DNA from 2 places in the Mycolicibacterium aubagnense genome. Region 2 is predicted to be linked to the other one. Evidence: riboswitches for the same ligand, from Rfam matches in the RefSeq annotation. Region 2 holds a riboswitch; the other holds the start of a gene.
The links. A riboswitch is a leader RNA that binds a small molecule or an ion and turns the genes downstream of it on or off. The one in region 2 is predicted to bind cobalamin.
Positions count from the first base shown of each region.

Region 1: it holds a riboswitch for cobalamin, as region 2 does, so the genes downstream of both, G6N59_RS18000 (ABC transporter substrate-binding protein) here and G6N59_RS13795 (CbtB domain-containing protein) in region 2, are expected to answer to the same signal.

Region 1 covers NZ_AP022577.1:3,714,434-3,720,827, reverse strand. The annotation lists gene G6N59_RS18005 (FecCD family ABC transporter permease) at 1-269, opposite strand, end outside; gene G6N59_RS18000 (ABC transporter substrate-binding protein) at 290-1,297, opposite strand; cobalamin riboswitch at 1,365-1,549, opposite strand; gene G6N59_RS17995 (TetR/AcrR family transcriptional regulator) at 1,625-2,224, opposite strand; gene G6N59_RS17990 (glycoside hydrolase family 3 N-terminal domain-containing protein) at 2,250-3,437, opposite strand; gene G6N59_RS17985 (DUF2613 domain-containing protein) at 3,544-3,717, shown strand; gene G6N59_RS17980 (alpha-(1->3)-arabinofuranosyltransferase) at 3,770-6,394, shown strand, end outside.
Region 2 covers NZ_AP022577.1:2,785,211-2,791,604, forward strand. The annotation lists gene G6N59_RS13785 (YbjQ family protein) at 1-123, opposite strand, end outside; gene G6N59_RS13790 (CbtA family protein) at 181-1,089, opposite strand; gene G6N59_RS13795 (CbtB domain-containing protein) at 1,104-1,331, opposite strand; adenosylcobalamin (AdoCbl) riboswitch at 1,334-1,481, opposite strand; gene clpC1 (ATP-dependent protease ATP-binding subunit ClpC) at 1,537-4,062, opposite strand; gene lsr2 (histone-like nucleoid-structuring protein Lsr2) at 4,321-4,668, opposite strand; gene lysS (lysine--tRNA ligase) at 4,778-6,280, opposite strand; gene G6N59_RS13815 (alanine racemase) at 6,305-6,394, shown strand, end outside.

The DNA of each region.
Region 1 (6,394 bases), 930 kb from region 2:
ATGAACGGGTCGGCCAATGGGTTGCGCATCAGCGACTGCAGGATCGCCCCGCAGATACCCAGGCCCGCACCGCAGCTGGCAGCCAGTAGCGCCCGTGGCAACCGCAGCTCCCACACGATGCCGTCGTCGATCGGTGTGATATCCGCTGGACGGCCCCAAACATGTTGCGCGACGACGGCATACACGTCGCCGAACCCGAGGTCGGCGGGCCCGATGATCATCGCCGCCGCGATCGACAGCGCCAGGACCGCGAGGCCGAGCATCACCATCCCGGTGGTGCGCACCGCCGTCAGGACTTTCCGCCCAGCCCGAACGCGCGCAGCCCGGATGCGAAGGTCTCGACGGCATCCACGTTGCGCAGCGACGGGTCCATCGCGCTGGCAGGCAGCACGATCCACCGCCGCTCCCGCACAGCCCTCAATTTGCTGGCCGCGGGGTCGGTTTCGAGGAACTTGATCTTGGCGGCGACGCTGTCACCGTCCTTGCCCCGGGTGAGATCGGCGAGGACCAGCACATCGGGATCGCGTTGCAGAATGGCCTCCCAGGAAATCTCGGGCCACAGTTGCCGGTTGTCGGCGAACGCGTTGCGCGCTCCGACGGCGGCGGTGACGATCCCGGGCGCACCGCAGCAGCCCGCGATGTATGGAGTTCTGGTACCGGCGTACCACCACATCACAGAGACGTCGTCGGCTTTGAGGCCGTTTGTCGCGGTCGCCATCCGGGTCCGCAATGTCGACACCAACTTTTCACCGCGCTCAGGAACATCGAAAACCTCGGCAAGGTCGCGGATTTCGGCGTACATGTCGTCGAGGGTCAACGCGCGCTGCTGCGCCGCGTCCTGGCCACCGCACTCGCTGGAGGACTGGTACGTCGGCACCCCGAGGCGCTCGAACCGATCCCGCGGGGCGACGCCCTGATCGGTGAACGACCAGTCGAACGTCGCGTAGACGAAGTCTGGCTTCTCCTTGAGCACCCGCTCGAACGATGGAAATTCTCGGCTCAGCACAGACACTTTGGCGTTGTCGTCGGCGAGGTCGGGCCGCACGTCGTCGCTCCAGGATGCGGTACCGGCCATGCGGTCGCTGAGCCCGAGCGCCAGGAGCAGTTCGCTGGCCGGCTGATTGATCGACACCGCACGCCGCGGTGGCGCTGTCACCGTCACCGTGCGTCCGCAGTTCTGCAACGTGACGGGATAGCCGGCCGTTCCGGCGTTGAGAGTTCCGGTCGCGCGCGGTCCGCCACATGAGCAGACCAGCGAAACAATCAGTGAGACAAGGACAATGGTACGTCGAGACACGGCGGCGCCTTCCGATCCGGGACTCGGGTCGCGGAGTCCATCCGTGGGGGGTCCTCGCACCGCCAGGCCGCGAGAGCCCGAGCCGGCAGGTCTTCGGACTCGGGATCATCCAGCCGGAGCGCCTTCCCAGCCCACATGGGGCCAGTGGCCGTTGCTCCGCCTGTCCCCCTCACCGCTGCGCGTCAGTTCCGGGTTCGCACCGGATTCCCTGACCCAACCGCGTTGGGTTCGACTGGCTCAAGCGGACCATACCAGCCGTCTCGAAACTGAGCTCATGGTCGAAGTTCGGCAGATTTTTCGAACACAAGCTCACGCTCGGCGCGCGGATCAGGACTCGGCGCGCTTGCCCTTCAGGCCGCGCCAGAACAGGTTGATCATCAGCTCGGTGGCATCGTTGACATCAGTGTCACCGGCACTCACCCGCGACGCGATGGCCTCACCCGCGCCCACCAGGGCCACGGCCATCATCTCGAAGTCGCTGTCCGGCTCCGGGTTTCGCGTACCGGTACTCAGCAGCCGGGCAACCAGGTCGATGATCTTCTCACGGCCCTCGCGCACCGTGTGGGCGAACGCCTGCGAGCTGGTGGCCTGGGTGTACAGCACGATCCAGGACGCCCGGTTGCGGTCGATGTACGTCATGAACGACAGCACCGCGTTACGCAGCAGGTCGCGCGGACTCTGGGCGAAGTTGATGTCCGCCCGGACGGTGTCGACGAAGCGGGTCAGCTCCCGATCCAGGCACGCGGCGAACAGCTCTTCCTTCGAGCCGTAATAGAGGTACAGCATCGGCTTGGAAATCTCGGCCTGCGCGGCGATCGCGTCCATCGAGGTCTCGTGATAGCCGTTCACCGAGAACATCTGCACGGCGGCGTCGAGCATCTGCTGTTCGCGGACGGCCCGCGGCAGCCGCTTGGTTCCACCTGCCATCAGATCAGGGTATTCAAAACAAGGCTCACTTCACGCATTTCGCGCCCGGCCCTTTCATGGCCGCCACCCGCAGCACCGACTTGTCGATCTGCGCCTGGTCCAGCTGCCCGGCCTGCGCGGCCGCCTCGAGCTTGTCCAGCACGTCCGGGATGCCGTCGGTGGTGATCCACAGCGCGACGTCCGCGCCGGCTTGGAGCGCCTTCAACGCCGCGTCAGCGACGCCGAAGTGCTGACTGATGGCAGCCATGCCGGTCAGATCGTCGGTGAACACGACGCCGTCGAACGGCGGGCCGCCGTACTGGCCGCTGCGCAGCAGGTCGTAGGCCGGCTTGCTGAGGCTGGCCGGGTCGTCGCCGAGGGTCAGGCCGGGCACCTGCAGGTGCCCGACCATCACGGCGACGGGCTGCTGCGTCGTCAACGTCCGGTACGGCACCAGGTCGTTGTCCTTCAGCGCCTCCAGCGGCGGCGTCTTCACGCCCCCGGTGTGCGAGTCGCCCGAGCCGTGGCCGTGACCGGGGAAGTGCTTGAGCACCGGAACCAGCCCCGCCTCGCGCAGGCCCGCGGCGTAGGCGCCGGCGTACTCGGTCACCTTCTGCGGGTCCGAGCCGAAGGAGCGGTCTCCGATCACCTCGTCATCAGCTTCTTCGGTGACGTCGGCGTCGGGCGCGAAGTCGACGGTGATGCCGAACTTGTCCTTCATCTGCTGCCCGCGGTCCTTGGCGATGGCCTGGACCTCGGCCGGGGTCTTGGTCGTCGCGAGGACGCGCGCCGACTCCTGCGGCCCGATCAGCTTCTTCAGCCGGGACACCCGGCCGCCTTCTTCGTCGATGCTGACCGCCAGCGGCAGCGCACCTGACGCGGCCTGCAGCGCACCGATGGTGCCGTCGGACAGCATGGACAGGTCCGTCCAGCTCCCGATGAAGATGCCGCCGACCTGCTGCTGAGTCACCGCGGCACGGGCATCGGCGGCATCCTTGACGCCCACCATGAGCAACTGGGCCAGCTTCTGCCGCAGCGTGAGGGTGCTGAGCAGGGCGTGCGGATCGCACGGCGGGGCGGTCGGCGCGGGGGCGTCCATGGGCTTGCTGGAGGAGGCCGTGCTCTTGGCCGGGCTGGACGTGCTGGACGCAGCAGGATGGTCGGACGACGAGGAGCAACCCGCCACCAATCCGGACACCAGTGCCAGTACGCCGAGGGTTCGGTGCAGGGACATGGGCACCGAGCCTAGTCGCGGGACGAGGGCGCCTCGGTCCCGCGATCACGTGTGAGTAGGCTGGCGAACACGGAAGCAGGCAGGTCGTCATGCTAGTTTGGGCGCCATGGACCGCTTCCTCGTGCCCGCCGGAGCCAGCATCGTGGTCGGTCTCTTGCTCGGCGCCGCAGCGGTCTTCGGCACCACGCTGATGCTGGAGCAGAACACCAAGCCGACGCTGCAATCGGGCGATCCAGCGTCATCGGTGCTCAACCGGGTCGAATACGGCAACCGCAGCTGATCCCGCGGCGCCGCTCTCCCGGCGCTGCCTATGGGTCGTCAGCGCGGCCGCACTGGTCCTGACGTTCGCCCAGTCACCGGGCCGGGTCTCGCCCGACACCAAACTCGATCTCACCGCCAACCCCGCGCGCTTCCTCGCGCGGGCGGCCAACCTGTGGAGCAGCGACCTCCCCTTCGGGCAGTCGCAGAACCAGGCCTACGGCTACCTCTTCCCGCACGGCGCGTTCTTCCTCCTCGGTGACGCCATCGGCCTGCCCGGCTGGGTGACCCAACGACTGTGGTGGGCCTTGCTGCTGGTCGTCGGGTTCTGGGGCGTGGTGCGCGTCGCCGAAGCGCTCGGCATCGGCAGCCGCTCGTCCCGCGTCCTCGCCGCGGTGGCATTCGCCCTGTCGCCACGCGCGCTGACGACGCTGGGCGCGATCTCGTCCGAGACGCTGCCCATGATGCTGGCGCCGTGGGTGCTGTTGCCGGTGATCCTGGCGCTGCGCGGGGACCCGAGAATTCGGCAGCTGGCCGCGCGCTCGGCCGCCGCCGTCGCGCTGATGGGCGCCGTCAACGCCGTCGCCACGTTGACGGGCTGCCTCGCCGCGATCGTCTGGTGGGCCGGGCACCGGCCCAACCGGCGGTGGTGGCGCTTCACGGCATGGTGGTTCGGCTGCACGCTGCTCGCCATCGTGTGGTGGGCGGTGGCGCTGGTGCTGCTCGGCCGGATCAGCCCGCCGTTCCTGGACTTCATCGAATCGTCGGGGGTCACGACCCAATGGCTGTCGCTGACCGAGGTGCTGCGCGGCACCTACGGCTGGACGGCGTTCGTCGCGACCAACGCGACGGCAGGTTCGTCACTGGTCACCGGTTCGGTGGCGGTGCTCGCCACGACCCTGGTGGCGGCGGGCGGCATGGCCGGTCTGGCGATGCGCAGCATGCCGGCCCGCGGCCGGCTGATCTCGATGCTGCTACTCGGCCTCCTGCTCCTGGCGGTCGCGTACTCGGGTGGCCTGGGCTCCCCCATCGCGCACCAGGTGCAGACCTTCCTCGACGCCGCCGGCACCCCGCTGCGCAACGTGCACAAGCTCGAGCCCGTGTTGCGGCTGCCGCTGGCGCTGGGCCTGGCCCACGTGCTGGGCCGGATTCCGCTGCCGGGCACGGCACCGTGCCGGGAATGGATCAACGCGTTCGCCCACCTCGAGCGGGACAAGAGGATGGCCGTGGCAGTGGTGCTGCTGACCGCGCTGGCCGCGGGGACATCGCTGGCGTGGACGGGCCGCCTGGCCGCGCCGGGCGCCTATCGCGCCATTCCGCAGTACTGGCACCAGACCGCGGACTGGCTCGACGCACACAACGCCGAGACACCGGGCCGGGTGCTGGTCGCACCGGGCGCGCCGTTCGCCAATCAGGTCTGGGGCAACACGCACGACGAGCCGCTGCAGGTACTGGAGCACGGCGCCTGGGGTGTGCGCGACTCGATTCCACTGACCCCGCCCGCAACCATCCGCGCCCTGGACTCCGTACAGCGCCTGTTCGCCACCGGGCGGCCATCCGCGGGATTGGCCGATACCCTTGCCCGCCAAGGCATCTCGTTCGTCGTGGTGCGCAATGACCTGGACCCCGACAACTCGCGGTCCGCCCGGCCGCTGCTGGTACACCGGGCCATCGACGGATCCCCCGGCCTGACGAAGGTGGCCCAGTTCGGCGACCCGGTCGGCGCAGGCACGCTGGACGGCTTCGTCTCCGACAGCGGCCTGCGGCCGCGCTACCCCGCGGTCGAGATCTACCGGGTGGCGGGCACGACCCCGACCCAGCCCTACCTGGCCGACGCCGACACCATGGCCCGCGTCGACGGCGGGCCCGAATCCCTGCTGCGAATCGACGAGCGCCGGCGCCTCATGGGACGAAAACCACTGGGCCCCATGATCTTGACTCAGGACGCACAGCAGGCCGGGCTGCCGGTGCCCGAGGTCACCGTCACCGACACCCCGCTGGTCCGCGAGACCGATTACGGGCGCGTCGACGACCACTCGTCGGCGGTGCGCGCGCCCGACGATCCGCGACGCACCTTCAACCGCGTCATGGACTACCCCAGCCCCGGCGCCACTCCCGCGTACGGCGCGTGGCCGGGCGGACGGATCACCACCTCGAGTTCGTCGTCCGATTCGACTGCGCTACCCAACGTGGCGACGGCAGCCGGGCCGGCCGCCGCGATCGACGGCGACTCTTCGACCAGCTGGGTGTCCAGCTCGCTGCAAACCGCTGTGGGGCAATGGCTTCAGGTCGACTTCGACCATCCGGTGACCAACGCGACCATCACCCTGACGCCCAGCGCCACCGCCGTCGGGGCTCAGGTGCGCCGCATCGAGGTGGCAACAGCCAACGGCACCAGCACAATTCGCTTCGACCAGCCGGGCAAGCCGCTGACGGCCGCCCTGCCCTACGGCGAGACCTCATGGGTCCGGTTCACCGCGACCGGCACCGACGACGGGTCCCCCGGCGTGCAGTTCGGCATCACCGACTTCTCCGTGACGCAGTACGACGCGTCCGGCTTCGCCCATGCGGTGAGCCTGCGGCACACCGTCGACGTACCCGGTCCGCCCGCGGGATCGGCTGTCGCGCAATGGGATCTGGGCAACGACCAGCTGGGCCGGCCCGGCTGCGCCGAGGGACCGAACGGGGTCCGGTGCGCC
Region 2 (6,394 bases):
CGCCTTGAAGCCGGCGCCCATCTGCGCGAAGGCGTTCCGGGAGCGCACGGTCAGGCCGAACACCTCACCGCAGACGCGCTGAATCTCCCAGCCGGGCAAGTCATTCGTCGTGACAACCAGCATGTTGCAGCCTTTCTCCGTCGGTACGCGTCGAACTGTAGTGCGCAACGACCCGAATCGTCAGACGGCGGGTGCGACGTCCCGTGCCGTCGCGGCCTTCCTGCCGCCCCCGAGGTAACGCTCGACGAGCCCACCGAACACCAGCCCGATGACCGTCCAGATCAACGCCTGGTCGATCAACGAGTACCACCGGAACTTCCACAACAGGTCGGCGTCGAAGCCCGGGTAGACGAGCTGGCCGGGGGCGTAGACCTTGCCGTCGACCGTCACCGGAGTGGGGAACGTGTTGGTGATCGGCTGCGGCGTCTCGGTTGCGGCGCGCGCGAAGCCGAACTCGCCGGAGTGCTCGATGTTGGCCGACAGCTCACCCAGCGACGGCAGCGCCGCCAACAGCCCGCCGTACACCACGAAGAACCCGACCACCGCGATCGCGACCGAACGCGCCCAGCCGACCTTGCGGGACAGCTTGCGCGCCGTGAACACCGCGAGCCCCAGTAGGGTCAACGACCCCCACACCATGCCCAGGTACAGGAAGCCGCGGGCCTCCATGGTGAACTCGTGGCCGACTGCCGGCGGGTTCGACGGATATTTCACGAACGGCAGCAGGTATACGCCGAGAAAGCCGAAACCTGCGACGCTCCAGCCCAGCACCTTCGGCCGGACCTCGAACCGGCCGTGCAGCACCAGATACGCGACGGCGACCAAGGCACCCATCGCGACCGAGAAAGCGATGATTCCGGTGGCCGCGCCGATACCCGACTGAATGGATCGGCTGAACAACTCCGGCCCGTCCGGCTCGACGGGGTGCCCCATGGCCGCGTGGACAGTCGACAGCACATTCATGCGGCCGGACTCGTAGTCGATGGCCTTGTCGATGATGGGTTCGGCAAAAATCCAGGCGAACAGGAACCCCAAGATGCCGGCGAACAGGCCGGCGAGGGCTCCGCGCCCGATGACGCGGATTTCCACAAAAGTCCCCTGGATCAGTGGCAGGGGAAGCCGAGGAAGTGCCGCGAGTCATGCACCCACTCGTGGACCACGACGGTCTTGCCGAACATCGACATCATGCCCTCGTCGACACCGACGAGGTAGTACGCCAGCACCGCCAAGAAGATGGTGATCCCGAGCAGCACCGCCACCCGCGTGGCCGACAGTGCCCGGTGGGATTCGGCGGATATACCCGGCTTGGAAGAAACCGAAATGCTCGTCATGGTCAAACCTCCTATGGGGTCATGCGCCCCTACGTGTTCGGTTCTGTACGACGGCGAAAGATCTGACTCACCCCCGGGGGGGTTCACAGTGGCGCAACCGTGCCGGATTCTCACCGACTTCCATGCACCGCCATACCGGGATCAACATACACCCCACCGAAAAATACCCTCCCCGATGTTCGGGGAGGGTATTTTTCGCGATCCGTTATTCGGCAGCAGTAGTCGCCGCGGCCTCGGCCAAGTCGGCCGATTCCTTGCGACGGCCGGCGAAGGTGAACACCGCATCCTCGGTGTTGTTGCTCTCGCCGTCCCAGTTGTCGACGTCGACGGTGACCAACTGACCCGGGCCGACCTCTTCGAAGAGGATCTTCTCCGACAGCTGATCCTCGATCTCACGCTGGATGGTGCGACGCAGCGGCCGCGCCCCCAGCACCGGATCGAAACCACGACGGGCCAACAGCGCCTTGGCCTTCGGCGTCAGCTCCATGGCCATGTCCTTGGCCTTGAGCTGCTTGCCGACCCGACCGATCATCAGTTCCACCATCTGGACGATCTCGTCCTGCGTCAGCTGGTGGAACACGATGATGTCGTCGATACGGTTCAGGAACTCCGGGCGGAAGTGCTTCTTCAGCTCGTCGTGCACCTTGAGCTTCATCCGCTCGTAGTTGTTCTCGCCGCCACCCTGGGTGAAGCCGAGACCAACCGCCTTGCTGATGTCGCTGGTGCCGAGGTTCGAGGTGAAGATCAGCACGGTGTTCTTGAAGTCGACGGTGCGACCCTGACCGTCGGTCAGGCGGCCATCTTCGAGGACCTGCAGGAGGCTGTTGTAGATCTCCTGGTGGGCCTTCTCGATCTCGTCGAACAGCACCACGCTGAACGGCTTGCGGCGCACCTTCTCGGTGAGCTGGCCGCCCTCTTCGTAGCCGACGTAGCCCGGAGGGGCACCGAACAGCCGCGACGCGGTGAAGCGGTCGTGGAACTCGCCCATGTCGATCTGGATGAGCGCGTCGTCGTCGCCGAACAGGAATTCCGCCAACGCCTTGGACAGTTCGGTCTTACCGACGCCGGACGGGCCGGCGAAGATGAACGAGCCCGACGGACGCTTCGGGTCTTTCAGGCCGGCGCGGGTACGCCGGATGGCCTTCGAGACTGCCTTGACGGCGTCGACCTGCCCGATGATCCGCTTGTGCAGTTCGTCTTCCATGCGCAGCAGACGCGTGGTCTCGGCCTCGGTCAGCTTGAACACCGGGATGCCGGTCCAGTTGCCCAGAACCTCGGCGATCTGCTCGTCGTCGACCTCGGCGACCACGTCGAGATCGCCCGAACGCCACTGCTTCTCGCGCTCGGCGCGCTGGGCGACCAGCGTCTTCTCCGAGTCGCGCAGCCGGGCTGCCTTCTCGAAGTCCTGCGCGTCGATGGCCGATTCCTTCTCCCGGCGGGCGTCGGCGATCTTCTCGTCGAACTCGCGCAGGTCTGGCGGAGCGGTCATCCGGCGGATACGCATGCGGGCGCCGGCCTCGTCGATCAGGTCGATGGCCTTGTCCGGCAGGAACCGGTCGTTGATGTACCGGTCGGCCAGCGTCGCGGCAGCGACCAGCGCACCGTCGGTGATGGACACGCGGTGGTGCGCCTCGTACCGGTCGCGCAGACCCTTGAGGATCTCGATGGTGTGCTCGACTGTCGGCTCGCCCACCTGCACCGGCTGGAACCGGCGCTCCAGCGCGGCGTCCTTCTCGATGTACTTGCGGTACTCGTCGAGGGTGGTCGCACCGATGGTCTGCAGCTCGCCACGGGCCAGCTTCGGCTTCAGGATGCTCGCCGCGTCGATGGCGCCCTCGGCGGCACCCGCACCGACGAGCGTGTGCAGCTCGTCGATGAACAGGATGATGTCGCCGCGGGTGTTGATCTCCTTGAGCACCTTCTTCAGGCGCTCTTCGAAGTCACCGCGGTAGCGGCTGCCGGCGACCAGCGAACCCAGGTCGAGCGTGTAGAGCTGCTTGTCCTTGAGCGTCTCGGGGACCTCGCCGTGCACGATGGCCTGGGCCAGGCCCTCGACGACGGCGGTCTTACCGACGCCGGGCTCACCGATCAGCACCGGGTTGTTCTTGGTGCGGCGGCTCAGCACCTGCATGACCCGCTCGATTTCCTTCTCCCGGCCGATGACCGGGTCGAGCTTGCCCTCGGCGGCGGCGGCGGTCAGGTTACGGCCGAACTGGTCGAGCACGAGCGACGTCGACGGGTTGCCCGTCTCGCCACCGCGGCCACCGGTACCGGCTTCGGCGGTCTCCTTGCCCTGGTAGCCCGACAGCAGCTGGATGACCTGCTGACGCACGCGGGTCAGCTCGGCACCCAGCTTCACGAGCACCTGCGCGGCGACGCCCTCACCCTCACGGATCAGGCCGAGCAGAATGTGCTCGGTGCCGATGTAGTTGTGGCCGAGCTGCAGCGCCTCGCGCAGAGACAGCTCCAGCACCTTCTTGGCACGCGGCGTGAACGGAATGTGGCCGGACGGGGCCTGCTGCCCCTGGCCGATGATCTCTTCGACCTGGCTCCGCACACCCTCGAGCGAGATGCCCAGCGATTCCAGCGACTTGGCGGCTACGCCCTCGCCCTCATGAATGAGGCCAAGCAGGATGTGCTCGGTGCCGATGTAATTGTGGTTGAGCATCCGGGCTTCTTCTTGCGCCAGGACGACGACCCGACGGGCCCGGTCGGTGAATCTCTCAAACATCGGTGGTTACCTGCTCTCCCTCGTAGCCGCAGCTCCTGCCGCGTCACTTCGCGTGTCGCGACGCTGTGCGCCTACCGTCCACTCTAATGGGCGGCGAGCCTGCGTGCCCTGCGGTATCCCCTACTCGCAAGGCCGATCAGCGCTGCGAAAAGGCCAACGCGCAGCGGATATGAAACGTTTCCCGGATCGGCTCGCCGACGCTACGCCGAAAGCGAACAGAAGATCCGGGGGCAACACTGAATTGCGTTGCCCGGAGACCTACGTCGCGGCGTGGAACGCGTCGATGATCTCGGCCGGAATACGACCGCGGCTGGAGACATTGTGGCCGTTGCGACGAGCCCATTCCCGGATGGCGGCACTCTGCTCACGGTCGATCGAGGCCCGACCACGACCCGAAGCACCGGCGCTGGCGCGGCCACGACGGCGGCCACCGACGCGACGGCCGGCCTCCACCCATTTCTTCAAATCATTCCGAAGCTTGGCGGCGTTCTTGGTGGTGAGGTCGATCTCGTAGTTCACCCCGTCGAGCGCAAATTCGACCGTCTCATCCGCCGCACCTTCACCGTCGAAATCATCGACGAGCGTGACAGTCACTTTCTTTGCCATCGGCCCACACTAACCCTTCTGCCTCGATAAAACCGCAGAATCGATTCTGCCAGAACAATGCTGGCATAGGTCTGGAATTCCTTCAACAAGTTCCGGGTTACTACACCGTTCAGTCGGCCTGGCGGCGAACAATCGGGAACAAAACCGTGTCCCTAATCGTCAACCCCGTCAATGCCATCAGCAAGCGGTCGAGCCCCATTCCCGTTCCGGTCGTCGGCGGCATCGCATACTCCAATGCGATAAGGAAATCCTCATCAAGTCGCATTGCCTCGTCGTCACCGGCAGCGGCGGCACGAGCCTGGGCCTCGAAACGCTCACGCTGAATGACCGGATCGATCAACTCCGAATATCCCGTGGCCAGCTCGAACTTCCGGACATACAGATCCCATTTTTCTGTAACGCCCGGAATAGTGCGGTGGGCCCGAGTCAGCGGCGTGGTCTCCACCGGGAAATCCCGGACGAAGGTCGGCGCCCAAAGACGATCACCGACGGTGTGCTCCCACAGTTCCTCGATCAATTTCCCGTGGCCGTATCCGCGGTCCCGCGGAATCTCGGCACCGAGTCGTTCGGCGACCTTCCACAGGTACTCGGCAGAAGTATCGGGAGTGATCTCCTCACCCAGGGCTTCGGACAACGACGGATACATTTCGATGGTCGCCCATTCACCATCGAGGTCATAGGTGGAGCCGTCCGGCAGCGGCACCATTCGAGTGCCAATGGCCTCGTCTGCGACCTCCTGAATAAGCTCACGCGTCACAATGGCGGAATCGTCATATGTGCCATAGGCCTGATATGTCTCCAACATCGCGAATTCCGGGGAATGCGTGGAATCGGCGCCCTCGTTGCGAAAGTTCCGATTAAGCTCGAAAACCTTCTCGAAACCACCGACCAGGCAGCGCTTCAGGAACAACTCCGGCGCGATGCGCAGGTACAGATCCGCGTCGAGCGCGTTGGAGTGCGTGATGAACGGGCGCGCCGCGGCGCCACCGGGCAGCGTCTGCAGCATCGGAGTCTCGACTTCCAGAAAGCCGCGGCGCTCCAGTGCCGAACGCAACGCCCGCACGACCGCAATACGCTGCCGGGCGACAGTGCGGGCTTCCGGGCGCACGATCAGGTCGACGTACCGCTGCCGGACCCGGGTCTCTTCATTCAATTCCTTGTGCGCGACAGGAAGCGGCCGCAGCGCCTTCGACACAATTTGCCAGTTCTGGGCAAGCACAGACAATTCCCCGCGCCGGGAACTGATGACCTCGCCCTCGACGAAGACGATGTCGCCCAGGTCCACGTCGGACTTCCAGGCGTCGAGCGACTCCTGTCCCACCTTGTCCAGGCTCAGCATGGCCTGCAGCTGGGTGCCGTCGCCCTCCTGGAGCGTGGCGAAGCACAGCTTGCCCGAGTTCCGGGCGAACACAACACGGCCGGCCACGCCGACGATGTCGCCGGTGGCGGTGTCCGCGGCGAGCTCCGGATAGGCCGCCCTCAGCTCGGCGAGGGTGTGGGTGCGCGGCACCTCGACCGGATACGGGTCGCGCCCCTCGGCCAGCAGCCGCTCACGCTTGGCCTGGCGGATGCGGAACTGCTCGGGAATGTCGGGGCTGTCGGCTTCGCTCACGAAATGCCAGCTTAAATGAAGGCCATGGCCACCAGTTTGGAGCAGTCCACCGTCGATGCCCTGGACCACGAGCCGATCGACTGGAAATACAAGGGCCTGCCGTCCTCGTGGTGG